Regions from separate parts of the Paenibacillus sp. SSG-1 genome, predicted to be linked through region 1. Evidence: riboswitches for the same ligand, from Rfam matches in the RefSeq annotation. Region 1 holds a riboswitch; the other holds the start of a gene.
What was found. Region 1 has a riboswitch for cyclic di-AMP ahead of BCV73_RS21330 (TrkH family potassium uptake protein). Riboswitches for the same ligand answer to the same signal wherever they lie in the genome.
Positions count from the first base shown of each region.

Region 2: linked by a shared signal. The riboswitch ahead of BCV73_RS33790 (hypothetical protein) and the one ahead of BCV73_RS21330 (TrkH family potassium uptake protein) in region 1 are both predicted to bind cyclic di-AMP.

Region 1 covers NZ_MBRK01000001.1:4,595,342-4,601,303, reverse strand. Annotated here, with positions in the region: gene uvrC (excinuclease ABC subunit UvrC) at 1-555, shown strand, start outside; gene BCV73_RS21335 (CPBP family intramembrane glutamic endopeptidase) at 524-2,218, opposite strand; cyclic di-AMP (ydaO/yuaA leader) riboswitch at 2,477-2,621, shown strand; gene BCV73_RS21330 (TrkH family potassium uptake protein) at 2,689-4,029, shown strand; gene BCV73_RS21325 (potassium channel family protein) at 4,116-4,787, shown strand; gene BCV73_RS21320 (cation:proton antiporter) at 4,819-5,962, shown strand, end outside.
Region 2 covers NZ_MBRK01000001.1:7,364,226-7,370,187, reverse strand. Annotated here, with positions in the region: gene kdpB (potassium-transporting ATPase subunit KdpB) at 1-622, opposite strand, end outside; gene kdpA (potassium-transporting ATPase subunit KdpA) at 639-2,318, opposite strand; gene kdpF (K(+)-transporting ATPase subunit F) at 2,389-2,466, opposite strand; gene BCV73_RS33790 (hypothetical protein) at 2,608-2,997, opposite strand; cyclic di-AMP (ydaO/yuaA leader) riboswitch at 3,134-3,306, opposite strand; cyclic di-AMP (ydaO/yuaA leader) riboswitch at 3,429-3,639, opposite strand; gene BCV73_RS33785 (glutathione peroxidase) at 3,950-4,444, shown strand; tRNA gene BCV73_RS33780 (tRNA-Leu) at 4,590-4,672, opposite strand; gene BCV73_RS33775 (urease accessory UreF family protein) at 4,926-5,585, shown strand; gene BCV73_RS33770 (helix-turn-helix domain-containing protein) at 5,675-5,962, opposite strand, start outside.

The DNA of each region.
Region 1 (5,962 bases):
GAATACCGGAAGTACAAAATCCGTTCGGTTCAGGGACCAGATGATTACGATACGATGCGGGAGGTCGTCCGCAGGCGCTACGAGCGCGTGCTCAAGGAAAATTTGGAGCTGCCTGACCTGATTGTCGTGGACGGCGGCAAAGGCCAAATTTCCGCCGCGATCGACGTGCTGCAGAACGAGCTGGGCCTGTTTATCCCGGTGTGCGGTCTGGTCAAGGACGTCAAGCACCGGACCGCGCAGCTGATGGTGGGCGATCCGCCCGAGCCGATTTCGCTGCCGCGCGACAGCCAGGAGTTCTACCTGCTCCAGCGCATCCAGGATGAGGTGCACCGGTTCGCCATCACCTTCCACCGCGAGCAGCGCGGCAAGTCGATGGTGGCATCCAAGCTCGACGCCATCCCGGGCATCGGCGAGAAGCGGCGCAAGCTGCTGCTGAAGCATTTTGGCTCGCTTAAAAAAATAAAAGAGGCCCGGATTGAAGACTTCCGGCCTCTCTCGATCGGCGACAAGCTCGCCGGACAAATTATAGCAGCCCTTCAGGAGGAGGAGTCGTAGCATACGGCTTCTCCTTCTTTTTGCCGTAAAACAGGTAAATGACCCAGGCGACGATAAACGGCATGACGCAGGTGACCACGCCCGCCAAAATGTTCGTCAGATCCCCCATGCTGAACAAGCTGAAGCTCATCAGGATGCTGTCGAACACGACGTGGGCGAACATGACCGCGATGTAGCCGTGACGCAGGAAGATCAAGCTGAACAGGAGACCGATGAACAGGAGCTCGATCGGACGAGTGTATATCGGGTAGATCGGGTACAGCGTATGGCCGAAGGCCCAAATCAGCGTCGGAATGACGCAGGCGACAAATGTGTTTCTTACGATTTTCTTCAGCATCGGTATGCCGAACAGGCGGTACACGGCTTCCTCGGAGATGCCGGCCATCCAGGCCATGATCGGCAGCATCCACGGATACAGCATGTTATACGGGGACTGCGAGGCGTCCGTCGTGGACCAGCTGTGGATCGTCCGGTCCAGGACGAGATAGATCACCGACTGCGCCCCCATCAGGATAAACGCCCACAAATACCCGGTGAACATGCTGTGGAGCACGTAACGCCCATATCCAGGCTCTTTGGCGCGGGCCCAGGCGTTGTAACCGGCTTTGCGCCATAGTCCGTCCCCGCCGACCAGGGAGAAATACAGGAGCACCGTCATCGCTATGCTCAGGATCACCTGAACGACCATGGCCGCGATGATCCCGAACTGGGAGAAGCCTTCCGCTTCCAGCACTGGCAGCATGTTATAAGTCGTCAGCAATGAGACAACAAAATAAAACAAGGACAAAAACAGCCCGCGTGCAAAGGAGGTGTACCGCCTCGTCAGTGCACTGTAAATGATGGCGAGAATGCCGAGCACGATCGTAAACAGTCCGTATCCCAGCATGGTCAGCATCGTGGCGCTTTTGGTCTGCTTCTCTACATAAGCCGTATGAGCGGATGGGACCGAAAATCCAGGGAGGAAGGAGTGAAGCTCCCCATCCTCAAAGGCAAACTTGAATTCCAGCTGCGATTCCCCGATGTGCGAGGAGGAGTCGGTATAGATCAATCCGGGCTCATCCTTGCCGCTCGATACTTTCAGGGAGCCGGTGTTATAGCCCAGCTTCTGCAGCCAGGACGAGGCGATTTCCTCTTTATCCTCCAGCGTCATGTTCCCTTCCACAATTCTCAGTTTCTGCTTGCGCATAGTTTCGTTCGATTCAGCCATCGCGGCAGCATACTTGGAGTACGGAGGCGTGATAGAGAACCCGACTACCTTGCCCGTGTTCATATGTACGTCTACATTGACATATCCCTGATCGCTCGACTCGGGCAGCCGGACCCGGAACACGTCATAAGGATACTTCGGTTCGTATTTCTTGTTATATTCGTTAAGAAGCTTCTCTCTGGATAAATAACCGTAAAGGTCCGATTCCGACTGGTACGTGACGAGCGGTTCGGCGGCAATGCCTGTTTGAATATTCAACCGGTCCGAGGCAAACGCTTTGGCGGCTGCTTCCGCCTCCGATTTGCTGATGACCTTGGTCGTTTGCCCCTCTAGCGTCTCCGAGCTCGTCTGCGGAAACACTTGTACAAAAAAGAATAAAATAAGGCCGATGACCCCCAAAATGCCCAGCCATTTATAATTGGCCCTGATTTCCAGCGGCTGGTTTAACCGGTCCATGAAATCCCCCCTTGAATGTGATAAAGATACCATTCCCCCCAATACAGTACGGTAAACATAACATAGAAGATTCGCCCAAAACCAGTATACCCTGAAAATAGTGGTGAAAAAACGATGAAAATCAAGGAAAGCCATCGAAAAGAGAAGATAACCGCAGGCCGTGTCCACCTGCATTGCGAATCAGGCTGTTTTCCATCCAATTCATCAGAAAAAGGCCTTTGTGAAGTCCTACAATAAAGATTATAATTTTGATGCAAATGAATAAGAACGCCGAATTTCCAAGTGAAAACGGGGGAACCAATTTTTTGGGGTGAATTTCGTTGGGACGGTTTAGTCCGCGAATAGGGCAACCTGTGCATGCCCGAATCCGTCAGCTAACCTCGTAGGCGTCGTGCATGCAGGAGCCAAACCGAAAGGCATTGGATTTCCGATGCTTTTTTTCTTTTGACTTTTTTAAAGAGGTGAATGTATTGATTGGGAAATGGAAGTGGTTCCGGCTGGCCCCTCCGCAAGTATTAACGCTCGGTTTTGCGGCCATTATTTTGATCGGAGCCATACTGCTCACCTTGCCGATTTCGAACACGACGGGTAAGCCGCTGAATTTTATGGATGCCTTGTTTACGGCAACCTCGGCGACCTGCGTGACCGGTTTGGTTGTCAAAGATACGGGGCTGTATTTCAGCACGTTCGGTCAAGTCGTCATCATGCTGCTGATCCAGATCGGCGGGCTCGGTTTTATGACGATGGCCACGCTGATCGCTCTGGTGTTCAAGCGCCGGATTTCGCTCCGGGACCGGCTCCTGCTGCAGGAAGCGATGAATCAGAACACGATGGAAGGCATCGTCCGCCTGATTCGGAAAGTGATATTTTTTTCGTTGAGTATCGAAGGCTGCGGAGCGTTGTTGCTCGCCATCCGGTGGTCGTTCGATATGCCTCTTGGAAAAGCGATCTATTTTGGAATATTTCATGGCGTGTCCATGTTCAATAATGCGGGATTTGACCTGTTCGGCCATTTTAACAGCCTGACGGGATTTGTATACGACCCGCTCGTCAATTTTGTGGTGATGTTTCTGATCGTATCCGGCGGCATCGGCTTTATCGTCATGTCCGATCTGGTGGATTACCAGGTACACCGGAAACTGTCGCTCCACACCAAAGTGGTGCTGTCCATGACCGGTGCCCTGATTGTGGTCGGAGCAGTTGTCATCTTTATCTTTGAATTCACGAATCCCAAGACGCTCGGTTCGCTGAATTGGGGCGGCAAAATTCTCGCCTCCCTGTTCCAGTCGGTCACGCCGCGGACGGCTGGGGCGAACACGCTGAACTTGGCAGATATGCGCCAGGCATCGCAATTTTTCACGATCATTCTGATGTTTATCGGCGCTTCGCCGGGTTCTACCGGGGGCGGGATCAAGACCACGACGTTCACCATTCTTGTCGGTGCGGTGATCGCGATGATCCGCGGCCGGGACGATATCGTCCTGTATCGCTACCGTTTGGCCCAGGAGCGGATTTTCAAAGCGCTGACCATTACCTTCCTGGCCTTGTTCCTGGTGGTCGGCGTATCCATGGTTCTGTCTACGACAGAAGACAGCAGCTTTTTAATGATCTTGTACGAGACGACTTCGGCTTTCGGCACCGTAGGGTTATCGCTCGGGCTGACGCCGCATTTGTCCTTGATCGGGAAAATCCTGATCTGCCTGACGATGTTTGCCGGCCGTCTTGGGCCGCTGACCTTCGCCTACGCGCTTGGTCCGAAGAAGGGCAAGGAGCTGTACCGCCATCCCGAAGGTAAGATCATTATCGGGTAAGGAATTTGGGTGATTCAAAGTTTCAATATTGTTATAAGAACCATATATAGAACCAACATTAAAGGATAAGGAGCATCTGGAAAGAAATGAAAACACAGCAGTTTGTCGTGATCGGTTTAGGGAGGTTCGGCTCAAGCTTGGCCATGGAGCTTATGGATCTGGGTTATGAAGTGCTTGGGGTAGACATCAATGAAGAAGTGGTCAATGATATGAGCGAGCATCTGACCCACGCCGTGGTGGCGGATGCAACCGATGAGGAGGTTCTCAAATCGCTGGGAATCCGCAATTTTGACTGCGGGATCGTAGCAATCGGGGACGATATCCAGATGAGCATCCTGGCCGCAATCCTGCTGAAGGAACTCGGCGTTCAGACCGTAGTGGCGAAGGCCATCTCCATGCTGCACGGCAAAGCCTTGTCCAAGCTGGGCGTGGACCGGGTCATCTTTCCGGAGCGGGACATGGGCATCCGGGTGGCGCACCAGCTCGTGACGCCGAATTTGCTGGATTACATCGAGCTGTCCAAAGATTACAGCATCGTGGAGATGACCGTACCGCAATGCCTGAACGGGAAGACGCTGAGCGAAGTCAATACGAGAGCCCGGTACGGATGCAGCATTGTTGCGCTCCATCGTACCGAGGGAGTCATCGTCGCGCCGACGGCGATGGACCAGCTGCATGCGGGCGACATCATGGTCATCATTGGCTCCAACAGCAATATCGACCGCTTCGAGAGCGAAGCGGTGAACGTCAAATCGTAAATCCGGAAGTGAGACAGACATGGAATCCCCGATGACCGAAATCATTCATCATATCTTAATACTGCTGCTGTTTATCATTGCTGTCGGCATGCTGTCCGGAAGACTGGCCTCCTGGCTCAGGCTTCCGGACGTTGCTGTGTTTATCGTGGCAGGCATGCTGCTTGGGCAGGGGCTGCATCTGATCAACGAGGCAAGCAGCTCGCTGATCAACCAGCTGATCCTCTCCGTCGGCTCGGCGCTCATTCTGTTTGACGGCGGCCGGAACCTGAAGCTGAGCGGGCTGCGGAAGGTATGGATCACACTTTCCATGCTGAGCGTTCCCGGCGTCATCGTCACGACCTTGATCGTCGGAGCTGCCGTGCATTACCTGTTCGGGCTGGACTGGCTTTTTGCCTTCCTGGCCGCCGCCGTCATTGCCTCGACTGACCCCGCTTCGATCATTCCTGTGTTCAAGCAGGTAAAGATCAAGGAAAGGGTCCGGGAGACGGTGGAGAGCGAGTCTGCCTTCAACGACGCCACAGGTTCGATTCTGACCTTTGCGCTGCTGGCCGCGGTGACGGGCAGCGGTTCTTTACATATCGGGACGATGGCCTGGGATTTCGTAAAAACCGCCGTCGGCGGCATTCTCGTCGGCGCCGTCGTATCTATGATTCTTACGTATCTCGTTGCCCATTTCCGGCTTGGCGTCCTGAAAGACTACACGACGATCACGATGATCGTCGTCGCACTTTCTTCTTATTTAATAGGGGACCTGATTCATGTCAGCGGATTTATGGCGACCTTTGTGGCCGGGCTGATCTGGGGGAACGCGGATACGTTCGGGCTGTCAATGGACGATAAGCTGGAGGAGACCACATCGTTTGCGGACAATACGAGCGTCATGATGCGGATGCTGATTTTCATCCTGCTCGGCAGCCAGGTCAACTTCCGGGTGCTTGGCGATTACTTCTGGCCAAGCCTGGCGGCGGTCCTGGTGCTGATGGTCATCGCCCGGCCCATCACGATTCTGCTCTGCGCCCTGCCCGACCGCAAGGTCAAATGGTCCTGGCGCGAGCTGCTGTTCATGATGTGGGTCCGGGAGACCGGGGTCATTCCCGCCGCCCTTTCGGGCATGATCGCTGGCATGGGCGTAGCCCACGCTGATGTTATCTCGGCCGTGACGTTCATGGCGATCA
Region 2 (5,962 bases), 2.8 Mb from region 1:
GCGCCGCCCCTTCGACCAGGGATATCATCCGGTCCAGGAACGATTCGCCCGGATCGCTTTTGATCATCACCTTGATCTGGTCGCTGACGACGCGGGTTCCCCCGGTGACCGAGCTGAAATCGCCGCCGGCTTCTTTGATCACCGGTGCCGATTCGCCGGTAATCGCCGATTCGTCCACCGATGCAAGGCCTTCGATGACTTCCCCGTCACCCGGGATCATCTCTCCCTGGGAGACGATGACGACATCGCCTTTGCGCAGCTCGGCCGAACTGACGACCTTGATCTCGCCGCCCACGATTTTGTTCGCCGTCGTGTCTTTTTTGCTCTTCTTGAGCGTATCGGCCTGGGCCTTGCCCCGGCCTTCCGCCAGCGCCTCCGCGAAATTCGCGAACAGGACGGTGAAGAGCAATATCAGAAACACGGTCAGATTAAACCCTATCCGTCCCTCGGTGTGAAAATAAGAGGGAAAAAGAACCATCAGCAGCACCACGAAGGTGCCGACCTCCACAACGAACATAACCGGATTTTTCATCATTACGGCCGGGTTCAGTTTCATAAAGCTGTCTTTCAGCGCCTGTTTGGCAATACCGCCAGACAGCATACTTTTGCGTTGTCCGCTCATGACTTGCTCCACCTCTTTAGTTAAGTGTTAAAAATTCGGCGACCGGCCCCAAAACGAGGACCGGAAGGAACGTCAGCGCTCCGATCAGCAGCACGGTTCCGGTCAAAATGCCGGCGAACAGCTTGTTGTCGGTCCGGAAGGTGCCCTGAGTCTCGGCGACCTTCTGCTTCACCGCCAGCGAACCTGCAACGGCGAGCAGCGCAATAATCGAAATATATCGGCCGAGGAGCATCACCAGACCGGTGCTGACGTTCCAGAATACGGTATTGTCTGCCAATCCCTCGAACCCGGAGCCGTTATTCGCCGCCGAGGAGGTGAACTCATAGAGCGACTGGCTCAAGCTGTGATACGAAGGATTGGAGAAGGCGTCGGTTCCCAGGTGCGTCATAAACGAAATCGCCGTCGGCGCAAGAATAATGAAGGGATGCATCAGAATCGCCACCGCGATCAGCTTCATCTCCCGGGCTTCGATCTTCCGGCCCAGAAATTCCGGCGTCCGGCCAACCATCAGGCCGCAGATAAATACGCCGAGGATTGCATACATGATCATATTGACGAAACCGACCCCCTTGCCGCCGAACACGACGTTCAGCATCATTTCGGCCAAGGGCGCAAGCCCTCCCAGCGGCGTCAGCGTATCATGCATGTTGTTGACCGACCCCGTCGTGGCGGCGGTGGTGACGGTTGTGAACAACGCGGACTGCGCGATGCCAAAGCGCACCTCCTTGCCTTCCATGCTGCCGGCCGTGCTGTTGATTCCCAATTGGTTGATCAGCGGGTTGCCGGCTTTTTCCGAGAAATACGTCAGGCACAGGAACGCTACGAACAGCGTCATCATGACGCTGAAAATCATCCAGCCCTGCTTCTTGTTCCGGGCGAACCGTCCGAACGTGTAAGGCAGTGACGCCGAAATCGTCCACATGCTGAGAATTTCGATTACGTTGGTCAGCGGGCTTGGGTTCTCGAACGGATGGGCCGAGTTGACACCGAAGAAACCTCCCCCGTTCGTTCCGAGGTGCTTGATCGATTCCAGTGAGGCCACAGGACCCAGCGGAATCTGCTGCACGCCGCCTCCCAGCGTTTGCACGGCCCGCATCGGCTCCAGCGTCTGCGGCACTTTGAGCCCGACCAGCACCAGGGTTACGATGAGGGCAAGCGGCACGAACAGACGGACATGCGCCTTGATAAAATCCTCGAAGAAGTTCCCGAGCCCTTCACCCCTGCGGGTGATGCCGCGCATAAAAGCAATCGCGATAGCCAGGCCCGAGGCTGCCGAGGTAAACATCATCATCGTGATGACGATCATTTGGCCAAAATAAGACATGCCGCTCTCTCCGCTGTAATGCTGGAGGTTCGTGTTCGTCATAAAGCTGATGACCGTGTTGAAGGACAGGCTCGCCTCCATATTGCCGATGCCGTTCGGGTTGCCCGGAAGGGCGCCCATCGTTCGCAGCAATATATAGCTGATCGCTACCAGAAAGATATTGGTTGCGATCATGCTGAGCGCGTACTTTTTCCAATTCATGCTGCCCCGCTGCTTCAGCCCGATGATCCGGTATAGAACTCTTTCCACGCCGCCGAAAATCCGGTCCGTCCGGTTCGGTTCATTGGAGAACATATGATATACGTAAGTGCCTACCGGCTTCACGAGCAGCAGGAGCACGAAAATGACGATACAAATTTGCAAAATATCCAAGGCTGGCTTCCCCCTCTTACGAGCATGTTCTGCTTTGGCCCCTTGAGGCTTACAGATTTAAAATTCCCCGTCAAAATTTTTCCGGATGGATCAAGGCGTAAACCAAATAGATAAAGACAAGCACGGCGAATGCCCCAACGACAATCATTGGTCTTTGCCCCCTTCTTCCACCACTCGGCCGCACCAATGAAGAAATAACAAGAACACGCCAAAAGTTGCAGCGAGCGCAAGTATCATATATACATCCATCATCGTTTCCGGTCTCTCCTTTGCATGGTTAGAATCATCTTTATTTCAGTAAAAATCCGACTTCGCCGTTTAAGGTATAAATGATGTGATCGGCACCAAGCCCCCGGTAAATGCCGGGTGAGTTGCCCCTCTGCGTAATGACATATACCGGTTCCGACGTCCAGGGACGGCAGATTTGCAAATAGCGGCAGGTCAGGTTGAGGCTGCTTTCAAACAGAAAGATTTTGCCGACCTCTATTTCGGGCACCACCCAATCCTCCGCGTGATTCGTATTCAACCGGATGATCCGCTGCACCCCCATTTTTCTCAAGAGGCGTTCCTCCCGGGCACTGTTGGTCAGAACGGCAAAGGGCCTCTTCCAATACATCAGCAGCTTGATAAAATTGCGTCCCGCCTCGTTCGGCGCGGTCACGATGACGACGTTGTCCATTTCAAAGGCTCCTCCTATGCGGCAGCCGCGAATACGCAAAAGAAGCCGCAGGGAAAGAAGGACCTTTCCCGCGGCTTCTTGAATTTAGACGAACTATGAAGGATCGTCCTTTATTCAAAATGCGCACGACAAGTGCTGCCTCTCCCGTTACGCTGACGAGGTTAGCTGTCGGATTCGGGCGTGAGAGTCGCCCTACCTTCCGGTACTTACCGTACCGGAAAGATTCACCCCGGCGGCTTCCATTCCAGGCGGCCGCTGTGGTTCCCCCGCTCCCGGCCGTTTCCGGCCGAAATTAAGCGTTATTGATAAGTGTATGTGATTGTGATGAATGCTCTCTTTTGTTCCAGTAAGCTAAAAAAGGGTAAAAAAAACACAGAGGCCAGCTGATCCCCCTGTGATCCGAAAGTTTATTCGGGTCGCAAGTTTCATCATTCCTCTCTCAAACGACGCTTACGAGGTTAGCTGACGGATTCGAGCGGTGAGAGTCGCTCTACCCGGCCGGATCCATGGCATCCGTAGCCGGGATTCACCCCTGCGGCTGGCAGCAGACCCCCGACTCTCACACCGGTTCGCTGCTCCATGGCACGCGTTTGGTTCCCCCGATTTCCGCGCTTTTTTGCGGAAACTCAGCGATTAGTAATGGAAACTGTATTGAATACGCTCTGAATCATACACCCGCTCCTTCCAAGCTGTAAAGGCAGTCTAAAAATCATGAACCGCGAATTTTGGAACATTCAGGCTCTTATTAGCGCTTACATTTTGGCTTTTTGACTTCTACCTCTTTCATGCTCCCGATTTGGCGCATTTATGGAAACCAGGACAATCGGGGACACTGGCTCGCAGGAATACCCGCATTGACTTTCCAGTTCAATCGTTTAAAATTAAATTGTGTGATTGGTAAATGTTTCGGCTGGATGATCATTCATTGAAGCACAAAAGGAGGAGGATGGCAGTGAGCGTCTATGATTTTCAAGTGAACACGCTGCGCGGCAAAGAGGTATCGTTAAAGGAATATGAGGGTGACGTGCTGCTGATCGTGAACACGGCCAGCAAATGCGGATTTACGCCGCAGTTTCGCGGGCTGCAGGAGCTGTACGACGAGTTCCGTGACCATCATTTTCAAATTCTCGGCTTTCCGAGCAACCAGTTTGCCAATCAGGAGCCGGGTACCAGCGAGGAGATCGGCGAATTCTGCCAGATGAATTACGGGGTCACGTTCCCGATGTTTGAGAAGATCGACGTCAAGGGCAGCAACGCCCACCCACTGTTCCAATACCTGACCAGGGAAGCGCCGGGCGTGCTCGGATCGAAAGCGGTCAAGTGGAACTTTACCAAGTTCCTGGTCGATTCCAAAGGAAGGGTCATCAAGCGTTACGCGCCCAAAACGACACCGGACAAAATCGAAAACGACATCCGCAAGCTGCTTGCATCCGGAAAAAGCGAATAGGCAAATCAGCCCTACAAAATAACGCTACTTGCTGCGATCCGAATTCACTAGCTTTGCGGGACCCCGAAATATACGAAAATGCAATAAGCAAAAAAAAGAAGCTCCCCTGGATTTCTCCAAGGAAGCTTCTTTCTGTGTTCATAGATGCGGTAGAGAGGACTCGAACCTCCACGGGCGTACGCCCACTACCCCCTCAAGATAGCGTGTCTGCCATTCCACCACTACCGCATAATATCCAAAGTTCATTTAGCGAACTTTTTTATTATACACAAAATCATCCGAATTGTAAAGGGAAATACATTAAAACACCATCCATGTAATATTATATAACACATAAAACAACAAAAACAGTGATTAAGTCGCCCTAACATTGACAAATCACAATATTTATGTAATATTAACTTACAAATAATAGTGATCGATGATTTTACTTCGTAATTCATGTAATATTTATTACCACAATAATATGGAGGTGACCGCGTTGAACGACAAAAGCACCAAACTGCTCGATTACGTGCAAACGCTGGATAACGACTTGTCGGTCGGAGGCTTCAGCCATGTGTTTGACCTCCAAACCCGAATTGCAGAAGGGCGCATCCAGAGCCAGGAAGAGCTGGAAGGGTTCATCCTTCATCCGATGATGAGTCGCTTGGTCCGCCAAGACGGCGCGGCCATTCAGGCGATTTACGCAGCTGCCGACCAACGGGATATCCGTCAGATCGCCCGAATTGACCGGTACATCCTCGGAGGAATCGCTGCACATGAAAATGATGAAGCGGTGCGCCAACGGGGCAGAAGACTTTTGAAACTGGCCCAGGCCCTGTACCCCTGGCTCAATCTGAAGGTTCTTGACGAACTCGCGCAGAAGGAGCTGTCTCCCGTCTGCCTGGCCACGGCGCATGCCTATGTCAACTATCAGCTCGGATCCAGCCGCGACCACACCGTTTATGGCTATATGCAATCTGCGGTCTGCACATGCATCCAGCTCGCCGCCCGCTCGCTGAGCATCCCGCCTCACGACGCCAAAGCGTTGGCCGGCAAATGGACGGCTGAAATGGAGCGCGCATGGACAGCGGAGAAAGACTCCCTGCCCACAGACCTTTTCAATATCCAGGAGAACGACTCCCATATCGCCTCGTGATCTCTTTAACAACACCACAAAGGCACTCCGCTCTGCCCTGCTGCAGCGAAGTGCCTTTTCTGTTCCCATGTATGTAATTGATCTTCATCTTACTGATCGCGGGACTGGTTCTTCCGGTATTCCACAAACTTGATGTACTCCTTGATAAACTCCTTCTCGTGATCGGATAGCGGCATTTCGTTTAACTGCCTTCCGTTTTCCCACAAATAAGGATCCTGCTGCTCTTTCACCATATACGGCCCCGGTTCCTTGCCCAGAATCAGCCAGTCAAGGCTGACGCCGAAAAAGCTCGAAATTTCGATCAATTTATTGGTGCTCGGGGTGGACTTCCCCCTTTTCCAATCTCCGAAATTCCCCGTGCTGATATTAAGCTGCTC